Regions from separate parts of the Bacillus sp. CZDM1 genome, predicted to be linked through region 3. Evidence: riboswitches for the same ligand, from Rfam matches in the RefSeq annotation. Region 3 holds a riboswitch; each other region holds the start of a gene.
What was found. Region 3 has a riboswitch for cyclic di-GMP ahead of ACY3XC_RS17540 (DUF3789 domain-containing protein). Riboswitches for the same ligand answer to the same signal wherever they lie in the genome.
Positions count from the first base shown of each region.

Region 1 (5,688 bases), on a different contig from region 3:
ACTTCCCTTATAGTAGGAAAGAATTTCCTTGTTTTTATAGGGAAGTGCTATTGTTTTAGCATCACTGTCCCATAATATATTTTGTCCAATAGTGACAAATTTACGAGGAGGGAATAATATGCATTTATTTTTTTATCACTCGGTGTTATACCACAATCGCGCCCTATAATGGAATAAAACATCAGTTTCTATTAACTTGAGTTGGGGTCTGACCCCAAAATTTAAGTGCCGATTCTAAAGATGACGTTATTTCTGTTGTCTTGCTCTTGTACATGCTTATCTCATAGATAAAAAGAATTTATCCTAGTTGAAGTAGTTTGAAATTACCCATATACCTTACAGAACTATCATATCAGAACCGCGAGAACCGTCCCCATAGTCCGCCCACTAAAAAAGAGAAGTGTTGGTAACACTTCTCCCTGCAACTCTATTCTACCATTTTCTATCTAATAACCTATCAATCCTCGACAAAAATCGGGGAGTGACAGGCACCATAGCCATCAAGCGAATTTTTCGACAATAGCGGGAATTTTGTCTACTCTTGTGATTCCTAATTCGCTGCTAAATTACATTCTAAAAAAGTGCATACTTTAATAAGCCTTCAAAACTAGGCTTTTTTTTAATATTTATGTTCACAAAATCGCTTAAGCAGCTTTCATATTGCCTTTTTCGAACACGCCAAGAAGGATCTCAAAAGGGGTCCTTTTCTTCCGTCGTTTCGCTTTTTGTCCGTTTTTTTCTACCTGTTCAAACATAACCTCTATATTGGCTAAAAGAGCCTCACCTCCTTCCATTAACGCCTGGTAAAGTGTGGCGAGGAATTCCTTTATGATGGAGAAGGCCTTAAATTCGCTTATTTCTTTCTCCTTTTTTAAGTAAAGAAGTTCTCGAATTTTAAATGCTAAAGTAGATGTGATAAGTAGTGATATAAGGGTCCCATAAAGATGGCATTCGAATCGTTCTACTTTCATTTTCTTTACTTTATTTATATCGTATATCGATTTCCATGCCTTAAATAAAATTTCTATTTGCCATCTGAGAGAATATAGAGGTTGTATTTTTTTCTTTGAAATTACATTATATGGTATATTAGTTATGAACATGTTCAATCCTGAGAGCTTTTTGGTTTGGTGTGAAAATTTCACACCATTTTTTATTTCTTTTCTTTTCCTCTTTTTTAACCTCTTTTCCGTCTGTTCATCCGTTAATTTACACAAAATGAGCCGTGGGATTTTCAGCTTTCCCTTCCCTGCATAGATATTTTCTATTTCTCTTGTCTCACCAATCTCCATCTCTTCCATTATTTTTTCTATGTCTAATCTGACGAAATTCTCCATTCCATCCTTGACATAAGCAAGTATTTTCGTTGTCGCCCTTGAAATATAATAGGCTTCTGCTTCACTAATCGATCTCAGGGTTTTATAAGAAAAATATCCTAAATCACGAATAATCAAATCAAACTTTTGGATGGTACTCATAATCTCTTCTGCAAAAACGTGATCACTATCCAACTGATCTTGTACAACAAGATGCAAAAGTTCCCCCTTAAGCAGCTCGTACTCCAGTTGAATCCTGACACCTGATTTGTGATATCCGAAGTATTTTTCCTGATAGACTGTGGCCAGTTCAAAGGAAGTGGAATCCAATATTCGGATTCGGCCAATTTTTGGATGACGAAGACTTGGGAGAAGATCGGATAAGAGCTGTTTTGAAATGAGTGAAGAAAAAACATCCTTCAATAAATTTACTCCGGCTGCGCAAAATCGTTGGTTTAACCCTTCTGTACTAAGGGAAATGTTTCTTTCGGAGGCTAAAACACCACATAATTGGGTTAACGACTTTTTTCCTGACTGATGATTCAGAAACCCGCAAAGTGCAATAAAATCCTTAGGTTTGAATTTGCTGGACCTCTGAAGAAACAAATCTTTTCTAGCCAAATCATTGAGGAAATTAGGGCTAAAAATCTTGGTCAACTCGTCGGAAATTAGTTGAAAATCCTCTTCCACTCTCAGTTTACGATTTAACATAATAAAGACCTACCTTTCTTTAGGTTTCAAAGAAAGAATAGGTCCATTTTGGTAAAATTGAAAGTTATTCGCTTAGCTTGATGGCTATGGTGACAGGCACCATAGCCATTGGACAATTTCCAATTTGTGAAACAATAATGAAATACGTTTGGTGACCGTGGCACTTAGTTTTGGTAAGCCCTTTCATCCCGAAACATTTCTAACTGGTGGTCTCCCTTTTTTGCTGCAACCATAAGGCTCATGATTAAGAGCACTGAAAAGGAACCGACGAATAGACCTGCAAGAAATATAAACATATTATTACCTCCTAATAGTGTTTTATAATTCGTAGGAAGGTGATCATATTCGGCATCTGGCTGGCCTAGTTTCACGAAACCTTAGCCCCTATAGTTTTGCGCCACCATCTTTCAATGGATTTGCCCTTTCGTACGAACTATGTATTTACCAGTTAAATATATCATTAATTACTTGCAGGTAATAGACCAATTACCCATTTAAAAATAATAAAAATACAAAAACAGATAAAATGTGCTATAATTCGACAAAATTTTTAGATTGTCTAAATTCTACAATTAACTATTCTTAATACCCCAAATCAGAATAATATCGTCTATTTTCGGAATCTCCCCACAGTCACCGGTATTCAACTAACAACGCAGGTGTTAGTTTTGAAATACACCACTAAAGGTAGTGGTATTTATCAAAAACAATAAAGCAGCCTGATAAATAATTCATCAGGCTGCTTCTTTTAGTTACTAGCAATAATAGGACTAGAAACCAACTTTGTATAAACAATATACCGGTCAGGTGCGTCCCCTATGAAGTCAAATGGGTAGCAGGTTGTTAGGGTAAGGGTTTCGTAATCGGTTGGCACCATGACGGTCATGTCGTCTGCAGGGACAATTTTAAAGTCAATGGCTTCGTAAACGAATTCCCCATATGGCGTATCAAAGGTCAGTTGTTCACCTAGTTTTAGGTTTTCTAGCTTCCTGAATACCGTATCCCGGTGTCCGCTTAAGATGACATTTCCACCTTGACCAGGCAGGGCACTGCCAGCGAAATGGCCTGCACCTTTTTTCAACTCATTGTCGTGTGTACCTTGGACAACAGGAACAGTTAAGTCAATGGAGGTAAATTGTAGTTCACCAATAGATGAACCTGGGTCCGGCAGTTTAGGCCAAGGCTGGTCAAACGTCTGATCAGGTAATTCTGGTTCGTATTCATCAACCACTTCGTGCGCTAACAAGACGGTCTGTTTTGATAAATCCCATCCAAAAAAGGCTACAATTCCAACACCAACTAGGATAAGCGCGACAGGGATGCTAAGAAGTACCCATTTCCACTTCTGAACCCACGTCTTTTTGCGCTTCTTTTTTCTTACCTTTTCCATGTTCGATTAAGCTTCAATTTCGGATTTGCGTACCAAGCGTGCTGCTGGTACAATCGCAATTCCGCCTAGTAGGATTAATAATCCGCCTAAAGCCATGTAATCTACGGTGTTGCTGTCTGTGTTAGGAAGTGGAGCATTTGGCATTGGAACGAAGGTTCCAGCTTTATCTAGTTGTTTTTTAGCTTGAACGGCACCTTTTAATGCGTTCATTTTTGCTTGAATGGCACTAATGGTTAAATCTTCTTTCTTCGGATCGACTATTGCTAGTACGTTTCCTTTTAGATCCTTTAACTGAATCACTAACGTAGATGATCCAGCCTTATAGGTTGTGATATCAATCGGATTGCCCTGCTCGTCCGTAATGGCTGCTTGAAGGTGTGCTAACTTAACGCTCTCTAGGAATAAGCGTGCAACTTCTACTTTCTGTGCATTAGGAAGATCTTCCGGATTGGCTGCACCCTTTAAAATTTGACTAACGGTTTGCGTATTAGCAAGAATTCCTTGATACTCAGCATCACTTAAATTAACAGATTGTAGATAAGCGTATAAATAATCTACTTCAGCAATATTTAACGCCTTTAATGAATCTACTAATTTTTGTGCCTGGGGATTGCTGTTACCTGCTGCAAGAACATCATTTCCTGGAAGTGCAGCAAATGCAGACAAGCTCAGGCTTAGTGCTGCGATAACAGAACCCCTTTTCAACGTTGCTTTTAAATTCAATTTTTCCACCCTCAATATTTTTATAGTTTCTATAAAAATAACATATTTTGCTAGATTTCTCAATCCAAAGTAGTAGTTAATGTAAATTATTGTAGAAATTTAAGAGACTTTTTCCTTACTCACTTTACATTTCCTCTTTTTGGTAATTAAATATAGTAGAAATAAAGCAATAAATGCGCCCAAGGAATCAATTAATACATCCCTAAATGCAGCAACTCTCCCAGGCATAAAGGATTGGTGCCATTCATCTGATAGTGCATAAAGAACGGTAAGAATCCATGAAAGGATATAGCCAAAACGAAAGGTTTCAAGGGACTTAAACAGTAAGACTGAGAGAATTCCAAAGACCATAACATGTGTGACCTTTCGAACGATGAGATTTAGCTCATTGATATTCTCAGCACTGGTAACAATTGTGTTGTTAACTGCATTTTGTTCCGTTACAACTGCTTTTTCAATTACCTTTGCGGTATTCTTCCCTGTGAAGTACGGCAATTGGGTAACGATGAATATGGCTGCCATCCAGGTAATGGCAGCAAGTATCCACCATTTTCTTTTACCCATAAACTAAACTCCTTTACATATCAACACCCATGGTCCTTTAACAATGTTTGTAGAAAAGACTACTGATCATATCAGACTTATTAAATCATTAGCTATTTTTTCAGCTTGATTATGGTGAATGGTTTCAATCCTTTTTGCCTTAGCTTTCAATTGATCAAACATTGATAAATCAATCTGATACGTTTTAAATTCTCCCCACTCCATTAGCTCACAGAGTTGTTGGTGTTTTAAATATTGAATGGTATTTTGGTCTTCTTTCATTGTCGGTCGATTCAGAATTAACAAAGGGACATTTGCACTGACTGCTTCACCCATCATTCCCCATCCAGCTTTCGAGATCACTAAATCAGCAGCTGCAATATAATTTTGAGATTCTAAATAATCTGCGGGTATTTGATAGACATTCTGACGGTCTACATGGACATTGGAAGATACAAGAAATATACAATTGGTGCTGTCCCAAATCGGTAATGGTTCAAGTGAACCTGCATCAATTTTCATCCCAAGGCCAAGGAAAATAACTTTCATATTTCCTTCAGGATCAACAGAGTTTCTAATTCTCTGAACTTCTTGTATATCTATATCTCTTGAAAAGAATCCGTATTCATTCGAATTCATACCCCAATGTTCCTGACTGCCCGATAAGGAGTAAAAGTATGTCATATTTTCATAGGCTTCTTTATAGGTGATTAACTCACTATTGTCTATTAATCCATGATAGGCGGTAAACCAGGTAAAGTTTGATATACCAACAGAAGGAATGCCTAAACTTTTAGCAGGTTCAAAAGGTAATGGTGAAATATCCGAAATAACTAAATCGACATGATGAAGTCTCAAGAACTCTCTTTCTTGTTCACTATGTTTTCCCCAATCTGCCTCGAAGTTTTTATACTCCTTGAGTAATAGAACTTTATCAGGATGGATTGAATCATTTTCTAGAAAGTATCCTATATCTGTCTTAATGTTTCTATAACTTACACGGGT
Region 1 is NZ_JBUESO010000006.1:24,009-29,696, forward strand. It holds gene ACY3XC_RS14980 (IS4 family transposase) at 645-2,027, opposite strand; gene ACY3XC_RS14985 (hypothetical protein) at 2,192-2,398, opposite strand; cyclic di-GMP riboswitch class I at 2,372-2,458, opposite strand; gene ACY3XC_RS14990 (class D sortase) at 2,776-3,417, opposite strand; gene ACY3XC_RS14995 (cell wall anchor protein) at 3,424-4,140, opposite strand; gene ACY3XC_RS15000 (VanZ family protein) at 4,240-4,704, opposite strand; gene ACY3XC_RS15005 (glycosyltransferase family protein) at 4,771-5,688, opposite strand, start outside.
Region 1: it holds a riboswitch for cyclic di-GMP, as region 3 does, so the genes downstream of both, ACY3XC_RS14985 (hypothetical protein) here and ACY3XC_RS17540 (DUF3789 domain-containing protein) in region 3, are expected to answer to the same signal.

Region 2 (5,688 bases), on a different contig from region 3:
AAATTATGTCTCGATTAACATGGGAATATTCCTTTGCCAATGCCTCGACACATCGCTCCAAGCAATCCGTTTCAGAAATGAAGCGTCAGCGGGAAATGTCTGATGAGCAGAGCGGTACCGAATTGCTGAGTAAGTTTAAAAAATCAATCACGAAACGTCCTAAGTTTATGCAGGAAAAGTCCTTGAGCCCTGCTGAGAGAGGGACAGCCCTCCATATGGTCATGCAGCATGTCGATTTGACAAGACCTGTTACGTTAGAGAACATTGAGGCTCAAGTAGAGCGGATGGTTACCGATGAACTGTTAACGGTTGAGCAGGCAGAGGCCATTAATACCCAGCTAATTGTAGAATTTTTCGAGTCAGATTTAGGCAAAAGGATTATGAATGCAAAAGTGGTCAATCGAGAAATACCCTTTACTCTTTCATTGCCTGCATCAGAAGTCTATCCAGCATGGAAAGATGAAGATGAATCTGTTTTTGTACAAGGGATAATCGACTGTGTTTTTGAGGATGAGAATGGACTTGTACTTATTGACTTTAAATCAGATGGCATTTCTGACCGTTACAAGGGTGGATTTATTCAAGCTAAACCAATACTAGAAGAGCGATACCGATTGCAAATCAATTTATATACAAAAGCATTGGAACAAATCTGGAAGCGAAAAGTCAATGAAAGATATCTATTCTTCTTTGACGGCGCTCATATTCTAAATTTAGAATAATAAAATTAACGACATAAACCTACTGTGGTTTATGTCGTTAATTAGTTATTCCCGCCTATTGGCTGGTCGAGCAAATTGGCATCAAGTACATTTGTACCGCTTATTCCGTTGGCTGTAAAGATAATTCCCCCTGTATTAAAGCCCCCAGAACCTGCATTGGTCTTTGAGGCACTTTTTGGAGAGATATAGACTGTATCCCCGAACTGTACAACTCCACCGCTTACATTAACAATCTGAACTGGACCAATTATCGCTGGCATTTTTAATACATCCTTTTCATTATTAACACTTACAAATTATGTGATATCCTATTCAAAAGTCAATTGCCTTGTTCATTGTCTTTATGGAATAGCTGCCTGATATGTTTAACCCTGGCTTCCATTGAGACGATTTCACTGTTTCCGACATGAAGAATGGCAGCGGAAGACATTGCGAGGATGGAGATATTATTGACCTTAATGACAGGAAGAGTATTATGAGTGGAAATTGTTATTTTTTCGTTGATTGGCAGTAAAGGAATTGGTTCTGAAAAAACAGGAAATCTTGAAAAATTTCCTTCTTTGGCATAGAATACATCAGCTTCCCGTTGAACAGCTAAGGCTCGTGAAAAACCATTAATGATTCGGGAATCTCCGAGTTGAATGGTAGAGGCAAAGGAAGCCGAGTTCACTTTAATGGCATTTACTACAGAAGTTCTCTGGAGCATATTCTTAAGCCTGCCTAAAATAATGGGACAAATGGTCCGATTATAAGTGATTCTGCAGGAGTGTCAAAGGTGGAAGCTAATTGAATGGTTTGGGTGTCGCCAACAAATACGAGTGAAGAACTTGCTACTCCCATAATTCTTATGGTATCTACATTGAGTTCACGATTATATACTTCAAAGTTCATTCTGTGTATTCATTCCTTTCACGTTCTCTGGTAAATGATTTATAAATATTAAAATACCTTTTCTGATTTCCTGTTTAATTAATTCAACTATACTTTCCTCTGTATGAACTTCACCTTCACGGTTAGAGGCTGAAGAATTTTGAATATGATAATCTATCCTAGCTGGAAGCTGCTTCAAGATATCTTGTTTGATAAAGTCTAAATAGGAGTCGTCTAAACTTACATTTAATTGATTTTGAGTTTCCTTAAATAGTGCTGGCAGGTCGGTTTCTAAATAATGATAAATAGATTCTTCTATTTTCATAGACCGCTGCATTTGTGCCTTAGGATGTATGGGTGTATTTATCGATTGATTTTGAACAGCGAAATCTTCAATATTTGCCAAATCCGATGGGTTTAGCCCAATGTTTAATGTTCCGTCAAGAGTTTCAACCTTCAATTGATCGAATTTATATTCAATCTTATCAACCTTAATACTAGGCTTATCCTTTAATTGCTTCATTTCTTCCTGTAGTTTTTGAATGGTCTGTTCCAGTATGGCAATTCTCTTTTCCTGTGTTTGTAAAGTCATTTGGACCCATTGAAGAAGTTGTGAATAATCCTGATACATACCATCACCTCACTGTTTAGCTTCTTCTCTTCCCGCGCCGCCCAAAGGTACTGCAACACTGCTAGTTTGCCCGTTTGTTGTTTGAGGGCCTCCTGCTGTCGGGGCTGGAGCTTTAAAACCGCCAGTGTTATATAGATAAGAAGCAGGTTTAATAATTCCCGCGCTGCCAATTTGCAGAACAGAGGAATTTGTAATACTGTTAATTTTAATGAAATTTATTTGAATGGATTGCTGGATATAAAAATTCATTTAAAAACCAACCTTTCCTTAGGCATTAAGGAAGATTCCTTGATCAATACCGTCTGAATCATTTGTGTTCGTATTACTTAAATTATTATTATGAACATTTAAACTTTCACCCGTATTAAAGGACCCAGCCCCGGAGAAAGTTCTTGCGGATGAAAATGGCATGATTTTATAGACATCTCCAATATGAAAAACTGAACTGCTGCCAAGTGAAATGACTTGAGCAACTCCTACAATCGCTGGCATAAACAACACCCTTCACCTTTTTTTCTCCTAATATCGTATGTATGGGTTGGTGTAATGTGATTCATTCGCCCAATAAAAGTAAAAAGTGTTCCTTTTGAAAATATTACCGTTGTATGTTGGGAAAATAATAGGATTAGGTATAAATACCTATATAATTATCAAAAATGGTATATTAGTAGGATATAAGATAAAGAGAAAAGGACTTATGATGTGTTTAAGAGGTCAGTCGGAAAATAAAAACACTGATTCTCGATAAAGGCAAAACTGGTGAAAATCAGTGACGCAAAGCTAAAGGGGCTAAGGTGCATTTGCACTACGCCAGCCAGTTACCGAAAGAACAGGGTGTTTTACTATGCTGCAGCAATATATACATAGGGATGTCTATGTGGATTGTTGTACTACATTGTTAACCCCCCTTTCGGTAAAGGCGGGGTTATTTCTATTCTAATTCAACAACCCTGCCAAACCGATCGTTTCTTCTTTATGTTTTGTGATCAAAGCGGTTTTCAAAAAAACTAGAATAAGGCGGGTGGCATTGTATGGGACTATTAAAACAGGTTCAACAAAATAATCAGGGACAAGGTGCAGAGCACAAATTGTACCAGTCGAAAAGGCTGACTAATAGAAGGAATTCATGGAAACCTTTAGAGCTGCAGGATCTAATTCGTAATGGGACCATGTCAAAAGAAATGGCTCTCTTCCTCTGTACATGTGTTAAAGCTAGATTAAATATTCTAGTAAGCGGGGGAACAGGGGCTGGTAAAACAACCCTTGTCAATGCTCTTTCCACTTTCATCCCAAAAGCGGAAAGGAATATGATTGGAGATGTTCGTGAAAAGGCAGGACGTGAAATACTCCGGACAGAGAATAAAGGACTTGATGGTTTTCTTGCAACAGGACACTCCAGCAGTCCAAGTAATATGATTGATCGCTTGGAAATCATTGCCTATCTTGAGGGGATGAATTTGCCTATCAAAGCGATTAGGGAAAAAATCGCCAGTACTATTGACATCATTGTCCACCTTTCACGAATAAATGATGGAACAAGAAAAATCACGAAGATAACAGAGGTTCAGGGAATCGAAGGGGAAAATATTGTGCTTAGAGATATTTTTTCTGTTAATCCTCTCGAAGGTTCTTATTATTAGAACCTTCTTTTTTTTAGGATTTTAGGGATGCCTATGGTATGATAGTGTTGCTATAAGCATTGCATACATAGGAGGAAGAATAAATGATTCATGGTCACGTAACAGCTTGGGTTTTGGCATTAATTTTATTTATTGTCGCTATATTTTTACTAAAAGGCGGAAAAGAAAAGGGCGCTAAAATTGTCCAAATGATACTGCGAGTTCTTTATTTATTGATAATTGCAACAGGTGTTGGACTACTATTCATGCTTTCCAATATTGATTTGTTGTATATACTAAAAGCAGTCGTAGGGATTTGGGTAATTGGCCTTTTTGAAATGATCCTTAGTAAGGTTGCACAAAACAGAAAAACTTCCGTTTTGTGGATACAGTTTGCTATCGCGTTCTTGCTTGTACTCTACTTAGGTTTTGATAAATTACCAATGTCCATTTTTTATGTATAATATCTGTTTATTTAAATGAGCTGTCCGGTTTCTTGGCAGCTCCTTTTTTATGCACAAAAAAGGATGACAAGAATTGCAAATAGTTTTACTATTTAAGTAAGGGGAGAGGAGTGTCTCATATGCTAGTTAGAGTTTTTGCTAATCTCCGGGAAATTTGCGGCGGAGTTGGAGTAGAGGTTAACCCGGATGGTCAACGTGTTATTGATGTACTAGATAAAATGGTTGAAATGTTTCCTGATTTAAAGAATGAAATATTTACACTTGAAAAACAACTGCTTCCATTTGTTCATGTTTTTATAAACGGAAGAAATATTATTCATTTGGAGGGTCTTGAAACCATAGTAAAAGAAACCGATCAATTTGCGTTATTTCCTCCAGTTGCAGGTGGTTAATATGCCAGAGCAGGAATTGGAGTTTCGTGGAATCAATCGGAAGCATCTTGGAATGTATTTTGAAGAGTTAGGCGGAAAACAAATGACAGATGATTTCCCCTATGTTTATAAATCTAATGAATGGTGCGGAGAAATAGTTAGGGAAGAAGAGCTTTCAATTACTTCTACATTTAAAGTCAATTCTGTACATATTCGCTTTAATGCTTCAGATGATATGACGCTAAAAGAGCTTATCAATAGATATCGGGTGAAAACCAGGAGGATAGGCGGATAGTTAAATTTCTAAAACAAAAGGCTTCTGCAAAATATGCAGAAGCCTTCGAATATTTATTATACTAACTGATTTTCCGAATCGATGATTTCAAGCTCCCGAAGTTTTGCTTCGGTAACTTTTCCGTTTTCCCAGCCGCGTACTTGATAGTACTCTCCAAGCATGATATCCATTCTGCTAACTTCCCCAGCACTATTACCAGAGGCAGGCTCTTCAGTGAATCGTTTTGGAAGATAGTCATCTTCTTCCTTATCGAACCCGGCGAGGTTATTATAATAACGCTCTAGGTTATAAATTCTTTCTCCAGCCTTCATCACATCATCAGCTGTCATCGAAATACCAGTCATCGCACTATATTGTTCTGCATAATGCTCCGCGTTTTCAGAAAAGGAGGAAAATTTACAAATATTCATAGAATCAGAGAATGCAAGCATATCTTGGAATATTTTTAATAACTCACCTTTTCCTTCAGGCTTAAGACGATCTGTTGGTTCTGGAATACCAGCAATCTCACTCGCAACCGTATATCCGCGTAAATGGCAGGCACCGCGGTTACTTGTTGCATAACCAAGACCAATACCTTGAATTCCACGTGGATCATAGGCAGGAATCGACTGTCCTTTTACAGACATAGAAAGCTCAGGTGCACCCCAAGAAGCTGTTGCTTTTGCAGGACCCTCTGCAAGGATGCCGCCAAAGCCTTCACGGAATGCAATTTT
Region 2 is NZ_JBUESO010000008.1:156,153-161,840, forward strand. It holds gene addA (helicase-exonuclease AddAB subunit AddA) at 1-722, shown strand, start outside; gene ACY3XC_RS18790 (spore germination protein) at 764-982, opposite strand; gene ACY3XC_RS18795 (spore germination protein GerPE) at 1,042-1,428, opposite strand; gene ACY3XC_RS18800 (spore gernimation protein GerPD) at 1,443-1,613, opposite strand; gene gerPC (spore germination protein GerPC) at 1,603-2,223, opposite strand; gene ACY3XC_RS18810 (spore germination protein GerPB) at 2,233-2,472, opposite strand; gene ACY3XC_RS18815 (spore germination protein) at 2,491-2,715, opposite strand; cyclic di-GMP riboswitch class I at 2,963-3,049, shown strand; gene ACY3XC_RS18820 (ATPase, T2SS/T4P/T4SS family) at 3,255-3,863, shown strand; gene ACY3XC_RS18825 (YisL family protein) at 3,947-4,306, shown strand; gene ACY3XC_RS18830 (ubiquitin-like small modifier protein 1) at 4,426-4,698, shown strand; gene ACY3XC_RS18835 (MoaD-like domain-containing protein) at 4,700-4,972, shown strand; gene ACY3XC_RS18840 (aldehyde ferredoxin oxidoreductase family protein) at 5,029-5,688, opposite strand, start outside.
Region 2: it holds a riboswitch for cyclic di-GMP, as region 3 does, so the genes downstream of both, ACY3XC_RS18820 (ATPase, T2SS/T4P/T4SS family) here and ACY3XC_RS17540 (DUF3789 domain-containing protein) in region 3, are expected to answer to the same signal.

Region 3 (5,688 bases):
ATTTTTCCCTAAAACCAAATCTCCGGATGAAGTGGTCAGCTGTCCATTTTCATTGACGGAAAACCTTCCGTTTCGCGTAAATTGGAAACTGCCATCAGCAGTTTGTACAGCAAAAAAGGCAGCTGGTTTGATGGATTCACCGTTTTCCAAAATAGGAGGCAGGTTTTGGTCGTTAATCGCAACATCAAAAGGCATATTGCTATTCACCAGACTTCCCTGTGAAAAAAGTGGTAAGGTTTCTTGATTATAGACTCCCATGGACAATGTACCGATTTTTGGTGTTTCTCCTGAAGTTTCTGTTTGTCGAATGCGTTCTAGTAACATTTCTGGGAAGGAACGCAGCGGACTTGAGTCCTGTTTAAACCCTGGGGTTTCGACATTAGCCAAATTATTCGTAAGTGCATTTTGGCTCCTCTGTAGCGCAATCATCCCAGAGGCAGCGGTATCAATTCCTCGAAGCATAGTCGAACTCCTCTCTACATGTATAAGTTTACTAAAAGCCCTTTAATTTCTCCGATCGTCTTCAAAAGGCCGACGGAAGTAGTTTGTTTTTCCATCACTTGCTCCGAAAGCTTAATCAACTGTTGGTCAATTTGTTTAATTATTTTTAGTCTTTTATCTCTACCATTGGAGTGAAATGACCGATACTCTTCTATGGAGTAACCATTTTGAACGACTTCTTTTAAAAAGTCTTGAATGCTTTGTTTAAACGCCAGTAAATCCTTTACTGATTGCGAGGTACTTAACCGAATACCGTTTTGCTCCAAATCCTTGAGTAGCGTTTGTAAACGATCCTTTGTTAAATCAGCTTGTGATTCTTGAAAAATTTGTTGAAAAGAAGGGGATTCTTTCCCTTTCTCCCGCACTGGAATAAATCGATCCTGATTGATAGCTTGACTTTGTTGGATCTTCAAGCGGATTCCCCTTTCATGGTTAAATTTTCCGTTTCACGTAGAATGAAATTTATTAAAACTAAATTAAAGATAAACTAAAGGAGAAATTTATGTCTAGTATTTTTGGAATTTTATTGGCACTCGCAGCAATTGGTATAGGGATGATTTTAAAGGGAGCACCACTTGCATCCCTGAACAATCCTGCGGCATATCTGATTATTTTTGGCGGGACAGCCGCTGCGATACTTATTGCATTTCCGTTCCGAGAAATTAAAAAATTTCCGATTCTGTTAAAAATTGCTCTGGTGGAACCGAAACTTCCTTCGAAGGCAGAACAGATTGCTAGATTAATAGAATGTGCGGAGATGGCCAAAAAAGAGGGGTTTTTAGCTTTAGAGGAAATCGCAGAATCAACGGACGATCCTTTTTTTAAAAAAGGGCTCGAAATGATCATCGATGGCTATGATGCGGATTTCATTGAGGAAGTGCTATTCGATGAAGTCGAGGCGATTGAACAGCGTCATAAAACAGGCGCCCTTATTTTTACCCAAGCGGGTACGTATGCTCCGACGCTTGGTGTACTTGGGGCCGTAGTCGGTTTAATTGCTGCTCTCGGCTCATTATCCGAAATAGAAAAAATCGGTCATTCGATTTCAGCAGCTTTCATTGCTACCTTACTTGGGATTTTTTCCGGTTATGTCCTTTGGCATCCACTAGCGAACAAATTAAAGAGACTTTCCAAACAAGAGCAGGAATTAAAGCTGATTATCATTGAAGGGCTGCTCTCTATCTATCAGGGAGTTTTGCCTAGTGCCTTGGAGAAAAAGCTGACGGTCCATATTCCACCGTCTGAACGGGTTAAAGCAGAAAGTCAACCGGAAGAAGATGATTATTTTGAGGAGAAATCGGCATGAGGAAACGGAAAAGGGCCTTTAACACTGACCATGATGAACATTTTGATGAATCCTGGCTGATTCCATATGCTGACCTATTAACACTGTTATTAGCATTGTTCATTGTCTTATATGCAGCCAGTACCGTTGACAAAGTAAAATATCAATCCATCATGGAATCCTTTCAATCTGAATTAACAGGGACAAAAATAGAAAGTGTACACGCTGGTCTTTCCCCCAATCCTTCTTCTCCTCAACCGGAGGTCGGATTACCCGAGGAAGAAACGAATGATAAAGAACTAGATGTGTTGAAGCAGCAGCTTGAAAGCTACATCCATACCAACAATCTGCAGGATATGGTCTCTCTAGAGGATACGGAAAAAGGGATTGAAGTGTCATTAAAGGATGTCATTTTATTTGATTCTGGCAGAGCGGATTTGAAGGAACACTCGTTCCAAACCCTAAACGGGCTTGTCGGCTTGATTAATACCGTTCCTAATCCAATTAGCATCGAGGGTCATACTGACAATGTTCCGGCACATAATACAATCTATACTTCCAATTGGGAATTGTCTGCCGCTCGAGCCGCCAGTGTTCTCCACTACTTTGAATCTCAAAAGGTTCAAGCAAATCGCATGCAATTTTCAGGATTTGGAGAATATCAGCCGCTTTATCCAAATGATACGGATGAAAACCGCCAGTCAAATCGGCGGGTAACCGTTGTGATTTTACGAGGCAGTTAATTTTCTGCGACTGGAGGATGCAGCTGTGAAAAAGGTTGTTATATATGGTTTTAGTCTATTAGTTTTCTGTTTTTCAATATTGGCAGATGTAGGTACAGGAGGTAACATGGATGAAGTTGCTACTCCTTTCACCAAAGTGGTTCTGGCCAATGAAATCCAATTGGATGTACCATTACTTAATCAAATGGAAGAACCCCGGTTATTTAACGGCTGCGAAGTAACAAGTTTGGCCATGTTACTTCAATATTGGGGAATCGATGTGAATAAAAATCAACTAGCGGCACAAATCCCACGTGTCCCACTCCAATATGGGGATGGGCAAAATGGAAATCCCAATATGGGATTTGTCGGAAATATGGAGGACGGTCCCGGGTTAGGTGTCTACCATGGACCTATTTTTTATTTGGCAAATACCAATATTACGGATCAGTTGGTGGTTCAAAATCTATCAAACTATCCTTTTTCGGCCATTCTGAAAAAAATAAATCAGGGACTGCCCGTTTGGGTGATTACCACCAGCAACTTTTCACCAATAGTAGATTTCGAGACTTGGACTACTCCACAAGGAACTGTTGGGATTACCTTCAAAATGCACAGCGTCGTCATTACCGGCTATGACCAAGAATACATCTATCTTAACGATCCCTATGGAACAAAAAACAAAAAAGTAGACAGAGAAAATTTCATCGCCTCATGGGAGCAGATGGGCTCACAAGCAATCGTCATCGAACCCAAATAAAAGGTGCTAAATGATAAATTTATTAAACTTTCATAACAAGGTTGCCGATACAGTAGAATACTAAGGAATATTCACCAAAAATAAATAAATACATTAATCGTACGAAAAGGCAAAATGACCGAAAGGTGATGACGCAAAACTGCAGGGGCTAAAGTTAAAAACCAGGCTAGCCAGTTACCGAATATGTAACCCGTCCTACGATTATGTGAAAAATGGAGGAAAAAATAATGTTAACTTTTATTGCAGGTGTAATCACAGGATCTTGTACAGCGATAATCATAATGAGTCTAATGTCAGTAGCAAAAAACGCCGATCAACAAATAGAAATGCCAATACCAAAAGAATATCGAATAGAATAGGGGACTGTCCGCCTCAGGTGGACAGTGTCCACGGGCGGTGCCTGTCACCCTGTTGTTTAGCATCCAAGCATTATCAGGATCTTACAGATAGAATGTCTTCTATCGTCGGTATTGCAGTAATGGCTCCTACCTTCGTACATACCAAGGCACCTACTTTATTACTAAAACAAACGATTTCTTTAAGTGTTTCGAAGTCTTCGATCTCAGGTTTACCTTTTGCGAATTGGTATAAGGTTGCACCAACAAATGCATCACCAGCACCCGTGGAGTCAATGGATTTTATTTTTACACTTGGAACGATTTCGCTCTTTTTCCCATTTGACAAATAGGTTCCCTCACTCCCTAATGTCACAGCAACTATTCTTGCACCTAACTCATGAAGAAGATCCGTTCCCTCAGCCAGGTTATTAATCCCCGTAATCAGTTTTAGCTCCTCATCACTTACTTTTACAAAATCAGCTAAGCCGATTCCCTCCTTTGCCATGTCGATAAATGCAGGAATTCTGTTTTTCCATAGATCTTTTCGATAATTTGGATCAAATGAAATAAATTTCCCTTGTTCCTTCACCTTACGCATGACATGAATATAAGTGGATTGAAAGGGATCGCTTAATAACGCAGTGGCAGAACCAAAATGATGAATAGCTGCCCCATTTAGCTTATCTCTATCAATTTCTTCCTCTACTAAAAAGGCATCAGCCCCGCGATTAAATACAAAATCTCTTTCGCCATTTGCCTGTAAGGAAACAAAGGCCAATGTGGTTGGATGGAAATCATCGAACACGACCATTGATGTATCTACTTTGGCGTCATCAAGTGTCTTCTTTAGAAATTGCCCAAATGGGTCATTCCCAACTTTTCCGCTAAAAAGAGCTGTACCTCCTAATTTGGCAATCGTCGCACAGACATTAGCCGGTGCTCCTCCAGCTTGTTTTTGAAAACTTTGCCCCTCTATTAAGTTAATGTCCACATCAGTACAGAAAAAATCGATTAATAATTCACCCATGCATATAATTGATGAACTCAAACCAAACACCATCCTTTTAAAAAATAAAGCTCTAACCATTTAAGCGATTAGAGCTTCCACACTTCACTTACTTGCTCCAAATAGAATCAAGTTCCGTTATTTTTAAATGCGAAACATTTGTAGTTCCTTCATTTGAAAATAAAATTAGCTCTTTGCTTGATTCACGCGGGAACAATAAGCTTGTAATAGCAGCCTCACCATTGTTTGCAAACACCTCAATAGAAGAAGCATCTAAAAACAATTGAAGTTTCAACCTTTGCTGATCCAACTTTAATAGGGCTTCCTGTACAGCTTGGAAAGATGTCGAAAAGCTATGTTCCCCAGAAAGTGTTCGGTCGACAAATAACTTCTCTTCTACTGCATTATAACCAATGACCGTTTTTTCTTGTTCAGAATGCTGTATGATTAATCCAAATTGGCTTGAACTTACTTTTTCAAATTCGATAGTTATTTCCATTAAAGACTGAGTTAAAGGGATTGAAACACGGATCCCTGATTCAACTGACATTTTTGAATAAGATTCCGTTTCTTTTCTAATCTTACTCACCTCTGCAACGGGTTGCTGGAATAAACGGACGCCAGCCTCGGTTGTAGCCAAGGATAATTCTCGTGGTAACGTCATCGCACTTCTCCAAGACTCTGTTGGAACTTGATTGGCATAGCGCCAGTTACTCATCCAGCCAAGATAAATACGTCTTCCATCTTGGATATCAGACCAGCTTACACCCGCATAATTATCCCGGCCGAAATCTAACCAGAGAATCGTCGAATCGTCATGGTCATTCACAAAAGTGGTTCCATCAAACTGGCCGATGAAATATTGTGTTCGGGAACCTTCTGCTGTTTGACCGTTATCACCGATACTTACAATCATTACCCACTTTTCTTGTCCGCCATCTACTGGTAGTTTGAATAAGTCTGGGCATTCCCATACGCCATCATGTGAACCAGCAGTATGTCCAAATTCACTGGCAAACTCCCATTCCTTTAAGTTAAGGGAAGTATAAATCGTAATGGTTTGACCCGTAGCCAGT
Region 3 is NZ_JBUESO010000007.1:197,888-203,575, forward strand. It holds gene ACY3XC_RS17515 (flagellar hook-basal body protein) at 1-462, opposite strand, end outside; gene ACY3XC_RS17520 (YaaR family protein) at 477-914, opposite strand; gene motA (flagellar motor stator protein MotA) at 1,004-1,807, shown strand; gene ACY3XC_RS17530 (flagellar motor protein MotB) at 1,804-2,529, shown strand; gene ACY3XC_RS17535 (C39 family peptidase) at 2,555-3,268, shown strand; cyclic di-GMP riboswitch class I at 3,367-3,450, shown strand; gene ACY3XC_RS17540 (DUF3789 domain-containing protein) at 3,496-3,627, shown strand; gene ACY3XC_RS17545 (carbohydrate kinase family protein) at 3,701-4,633, opposite strand; gene ACY3XC_RS17550 (glycoside hydrolase family 32 protein) at 4,722-5,688, opposite strand, start outside.

Region 4 (5,688 bases), on a different contig from region 3:
TATTCATTGCTAAAGGAAAAACGGTAATGAATGCAGGTTGGAAAGAAGTGTATGAAAATCGATTTGATGATGAAGAATCAACGGATGATGTTAAAGAGCAATTATTACCTCGTCTTGAAAAGGGTGATGTATTAATAACAAAGTTAATCGCTCAAACATCTGGCCAAACAAAGCCTCCTGCACGCTTTACAGAGGCTACTATACTGTCAGCCATGGAAAATCCTACGAAGTACATGGAAACAAATGATAAGAAGCTTGTAGATACGTTAAAATCAACTGGCGGACTTGGTACAGTTGCCACTCGCGCTGATATTATTGATAAATTATTCAATTCATTTCTAATTGAAAAACGTGGTGGAAAAGAAATCTATATCACGTCTAAAGGCCGGCAGTTACTAGATTTAGTACCAGGAGAATTAAAATCGCCAGCGACAACAGCTGAGTGGGAACAAAAACTTGAGCTGATTGCTAAAGGGAAACTTAAAAAAGATGTGTTCATAAATGAAATGAAAGAACATACCAAAAAAATCGTTGCAGAAATTAAAGCAAGCGATAAAAAATACAAGCACGACAACATCTCCACAAAATCATGCCCTGACTGTGGAAAACCAATGCTAGAGGTAAACGGCAAGAAAGGCAAAATGCTTGTCTGCCAGGATCGTGACTGTGGTCATAAAAAGAATGTTGCTCGCGTAACCAACGCACGCTGCCCTCAATGTAAAAAGAAAATGGAACTTCGTGGTGAAGGTAATGGTCAAATCTTCGCATGTACATGTGGATATCGCGAGAAACTATCTGCTTTTGAAGCACGACGCAAGAAAGAAACTGGTGGAAAAGTGGATAAACGTACTGTACAAAAGTATTTAAAACAGCAAGAAAAAGAAGCTGAACCGATTAATAATGCCTTTGCAGACTTATTAAAAGGGATAAAATTTGATTAAAGTATTAAAAAAGTTGAAGTGTCCATCTAGAAGTTTAGATAGGCACTTCAACTTTTTTGTATTATTGTGCTAAAGTATTATCGTGCTAAAATTCTGACAATTCTGTTGACAATCAAGCTTTTCATCACATACAATAACTATTAGAATAAAAATATTTGAATGGACTGATAACCTATGAGGCATCCAAAAACAAAATATTATTCGAATATGTTAATAAAAGAGGCTGGACTCCAAATCTAATGTGATGTGGAATCCAGCCTCTTTCTTTATTCTATTAAAGTGGTAGAGGTGAGAAATATGATTATGCTAACAGGTCAAAGTTTAACATTGGATCAAATGAAAGATGTTTTATATCGAAAAGAGAAGGTTTTTGCTTCAGAAAAAAGTATGGATCTTGTAAAAAAGAGCCGTGAAGCGGTAGAAAGAATCGTTTCCGAGCACAAAGTAGTTTACGGTATTAATACGGGATTTGGGAAGTTTAGTGATGTATTAATCAATAAAGAGCATGTCAGGGATTTACAGCTCAATTTAATTCGCTCACATGCTTGCGGGGTGGGGGACCCCTTTCCGGAAATTGTTTCAAAAGCAATGGTTCTTTTACGTGCCAATGCCCTTTTAAAAGGGTACTCAGGAGTTCGGCCAATTCTGATTGAGAAACTTTTAGAACTGGTTAATACAGAAATCATACCGGTTATTCCTCAGCAAGGTTCTTTAGGTGCAAGCGGTGATTTAGCTCCTCTCTCCCATTTAGCATTAGTGCTGATAGGGGAAGGTGAAGTATTTTACAAAGGAAATCGGATGGAGTCAATCCATGCGCTTCAAATGGAAGGAATCCTGCCCCTAACATTAGAGGCAAAAGAGGGTCTTGCGTTAATTAATGGAACACAGGCAATGACAGCTATGGGAGTGGTCGGCTATCTTGAAGCTGAACAGCTGGCATTTGAAAGTGAACTCATTGCAGCGATGACAATGGAAGGGTTAAACGGGATCATTGATGCATTTGCTGAGGAAGTTCATGTAGCAAGGGGATACCAGCAGCAGATTGATACGGCAGCAAGAATCCGCAGGTATCTTAGTGATAGTTTATTAACCACGGTTCAAGGAGAATACCGTGTTCAGGACGCTTATTCTCTAAGGTGTATTCCACAGGTACACGGGGCATCCTGGCAGGCACTTGATTATGTTAAGGAAAAATTAGAAATTGAAATGAATGCGGCTACAGACAATCCACTTATTTTTGATGATGGAGAAAAGGTTATTTCTGGAGGGAATTTTCATGGTCAGCCAATTGCATTCGCAATGGATTTTATGAAGATTGCAGTAGCGGAGCTTGCAAATATATCTGAAAGACGGATTGAGCGATTAGTAAACCCACAGTTGAACGATCTGCCGCCTTTCCTAAGTCCTGAACCTGGATTGCAGTCAGGTGCGATGATTATGCAATATGCTGCCGCGTCGTTGGTATCAGAGAATAAAACACTTGCCCATCCTGCAAGTGTCGATTCCATTCCCTCATCTGCCAATCAGGAAGATCATGTGAGTATGGGTACCATTGCCTCTAGACATGCTTATCAAATCATTCAGAATGCAAGACGAGTGCTGGCAATTGAACTCATTTGTGCCATGCAGGCGGTTGAGATTCGCGGGGTGGAAAAAATGGCCTGCCAGACAAAGACGATATATGAGAAGGGAAGAGAGCTTGTTCCTTCTATAAAGAAGGATCGAATCTTTTCAAAAGACATCGAGAGGGCAGCAGAAGGTCTAAAAGAATGGGATCTTAAGAAACTCATTCAAAAATTTGATAATGTAAAATAAGCAAAAAAGGCGTGAAGTTCACGCCTTTTACTCTATTTCTTCCGTTTCAACTCTATTCTTAAATGCTTCTCGTACTACAAGGAACTCCTCGTCACCGATGGCATCCTTTGAATGCCTTTCAGTTTGGTTATCCTTTGGTAAATTACCAGGATGACCTTTCTTTTTATGATTAAAATGTTCTCCACGTGCCAAATGAAACACTCCTTTCGTCTACGAATGTATCATTCCCAAACGAAGGAAATTTATTAGTGAAGAAGAGGAGGATAAGAGAATTATTCTTCTTTAATTTTTTCATCAGACTTTGCAGGACTGCACATGGTGTCAATAAGGAAACCAAAAAATACTAAAAAGGCAATTGGTATTACGAAATTCAACACATGTATGGCTGTCATAGACTGAAATCACCACCATTATTTGAATATTTATAATATTTAGTATATTGTAATGCTGTTAACAGTTATTGTCAATCGTCACAAAATAAACAAATTTCACAGTAATTTCTAGCTCTTTCAACCTAATTTCAAAGTTTAGTTCTAGGGTAAACATCCTATTTTCGACTGTTAATTCCCTTATTTTCCATTAAACTTCCATTTGAATGATAAACTTTCTACATTTTGTGAATACTCCAAGGTTTTTATGTAGAAAATTGGTAGAATTTGTGTAAAAAAAAGGTTCGAAAGACTAAAGTATTTGACAAAAAACAACACGATACTAATAAAGTACTATATATAATGAACATAGTAATCACGAAATAGGAAAAGTTATCTACGGAATTTACTGAATAATCAATGATTTATGAGCAATATGAAACAGAAAAAGGCAAACTCACTGAAAAATGGGGACGCAAAGCCGAGGATCTAAGGTATATTTTTTACTATGATGGCCGGGCTGCCTGGAATACGAAAATGTATTTTAGGAGTGGATGAAAGTGTCACTAACGGATGGTATGACGAGTGGAATGGATGCAGAATGGTTAGCTCTTATCGTAGAAGCAAAAGCTCTAGGGATTTCGAAGGAAACAATACTTGATTTTCTCCATCAGAACGAAGTTAGAGAGGTTCTAGTAAAGAATCGCCAAGATACATAAAAGAAGAACAAAGCATACTACAAATATGGTAGTATGCTTTGTTCTTTTATTGTCCAACTCTAGGCGCCATCGGCTCGCGGGTCTACAGCCAATCCGTCCAAAAGGTTAAAAACCAACCTTTCAGCCGGCTAGACTTATGCTTGTCGCCGATAGGCGGGCGCCATCCGCTTTTCTTTATTCTTCATTATTTTGACCGATTCGCCATTTATTAAATTCAATAAAATCGCGAAATTGTTCTTTCGATACACCAGAATCCATTGCCTCTTTTACAATGTTCATCCAATCACTATCTAATTCTTCTTTGTTAATCTGTTCATTTATTAGATGTTCAACAGGTACGTGTAATACAGAGGAAATTTTTTCAAGGAACTGAATAGACGGATTCCTTTGCAGGTTTCTTTCCAGAGAGCTTAAATAGGATTTAGCAACTCCAGCTTGTTCAGCAAGTTCTGATAATGACATTTTTTTTTCTAAACGAAGTTTTTTAACACGATCACCGATCATTGGTCTCACACACCTAATTTTTATTATTACTACAATAATTTTATCAGAAAAGATGAAAAAGTTCCATATTAAGAACGGTTGACTTTCACAAAAAATTCCTAAATAGCGAAAACTTTTTGAAATAATGGTTTGATAACGATAATATTAAAGAGTGTTTCCAAATCTGCAAAAATACATAAAAATAATAAAAAAAGGTTGGGAAGAGGATGATTGTTCTTAAATCACAGCGGGAAATCGATGCCATGAAAAAAGCAGGAGAAATTCTCGCATCATGTCATAAAGAAATTGCAAAAATGATAAAACCAGGTGTAACAACTTGGGAGATTGATCAGTTTGTTGATGAATTCCTTGCTAAACACAAGGCAACCCCACAGCAAAAGGGCTATAAGGGCTATAAATATGCTACCTGTGCCAGTATTAATGACGAGGTATGCCATGGCTTTCCTAGAAAGGAACCATTAAAAGAAGGTGATATTGTCACCATCGATATGGTGGTCAATTATAACGGGGGGTTAGCTGATTCCGCATGGAGCTATGCTGTTGGAAGAGTTTCTTTAGAAACAGAACATTTATTAAAGGTAACAAAGGAAGCTCTCTATAAAGGTATTGAACAGTCTGTCCCTGGAAATAGGATTGGAGATATCGGTCATGCCATTCAAACCTATGTCGAAGGGGAAGGATTTTCGGTTGTTCGTGACTTTATCGGTCATGGAATTGGGGCTGTCATTCATGAGAAACCGGATGTACCACATTACGGACTGCCTGGAAAAGGACCACGAATTAAAGAAGGTATGGTTTTTACTATAGAGCCAATGGTTAACGCTGGAATGTACCAAACGAAGATGGATAGTAATGGATGGACAGCTAGGACTATTGATGGTAAGTTTTCTGCTCAATATGAACATACCATTGCCATTACGAAGGATGGACCGATTATATTAACTGATCAGGATAAATAAAAAACAGATCTCCTCGAGATCTGTTTTACTTATTCTTACGAAGGTTCCCTAGTTCTTCCACCAATGCCTGCATTTCATTTGGGCTAAACGAAGGTTTTTTCATGACCATTTCATAGATTTCTTTTAATTCCTCATACATTTCTTCATCAAAGTGTGAAGATTTAATGGCTCCAAGATTTAATACCTTTAATTTTTCTTTAATTTGTTCGATCATGTATTCCACATTTTCTACTGTCTTTTCTGATAAATTCATCCCGTCACCCTTTCAACATACGTAACTTTATCTTTTCATTTTCACTACTAGATGTCAATCTAAACTTGGGCAGCTTCTTTTATTAAGGTTTACAAAATAAATAGATAAATATCTGCCCTTCTCTTGCTT
Region 4 is NZ_JBUESO010000009.1:123,035-128,722, forward strand. It holds gene ACY3XC_RS20150 (DNA topoisomerase III) at 1-941, shown strand, start outside; gene hutH (histidine ammonia-lyase) at 1,239-2,756, shown strand; gene ACY3XC_RS20160 (hypothetical protein) at 2,784-2,948, opposite strand; cyclic di-GMP riboswitch class I at 3,565-3,652, shown strand; gene ACY3XC_RS20165 (anti-repressor SinI family protein) at 3,685-3,843, shown strand; gene ACY3XC_RS20170 (helix-turn-helix domain-containing protein) at 4,018-4,347, opposite strand; gene map (type I methionyl aminopeptidase) at 4,554-5,306, shown strand; gene ACY3XC_RS20180 (DUF1128 domain-containing protein) at 5,332-5,559, opposite strand.
Region 4: it holds a riboswitch for cyclic di-GMP, as region 3 does, so the genes downstream of both, ACY3XC_RS20165 (anti-repressor SinI family protein) here and ACY3XC_RS17540 (DUF3789 domain-containing protein) in region 3, are expected to answer to the same signal.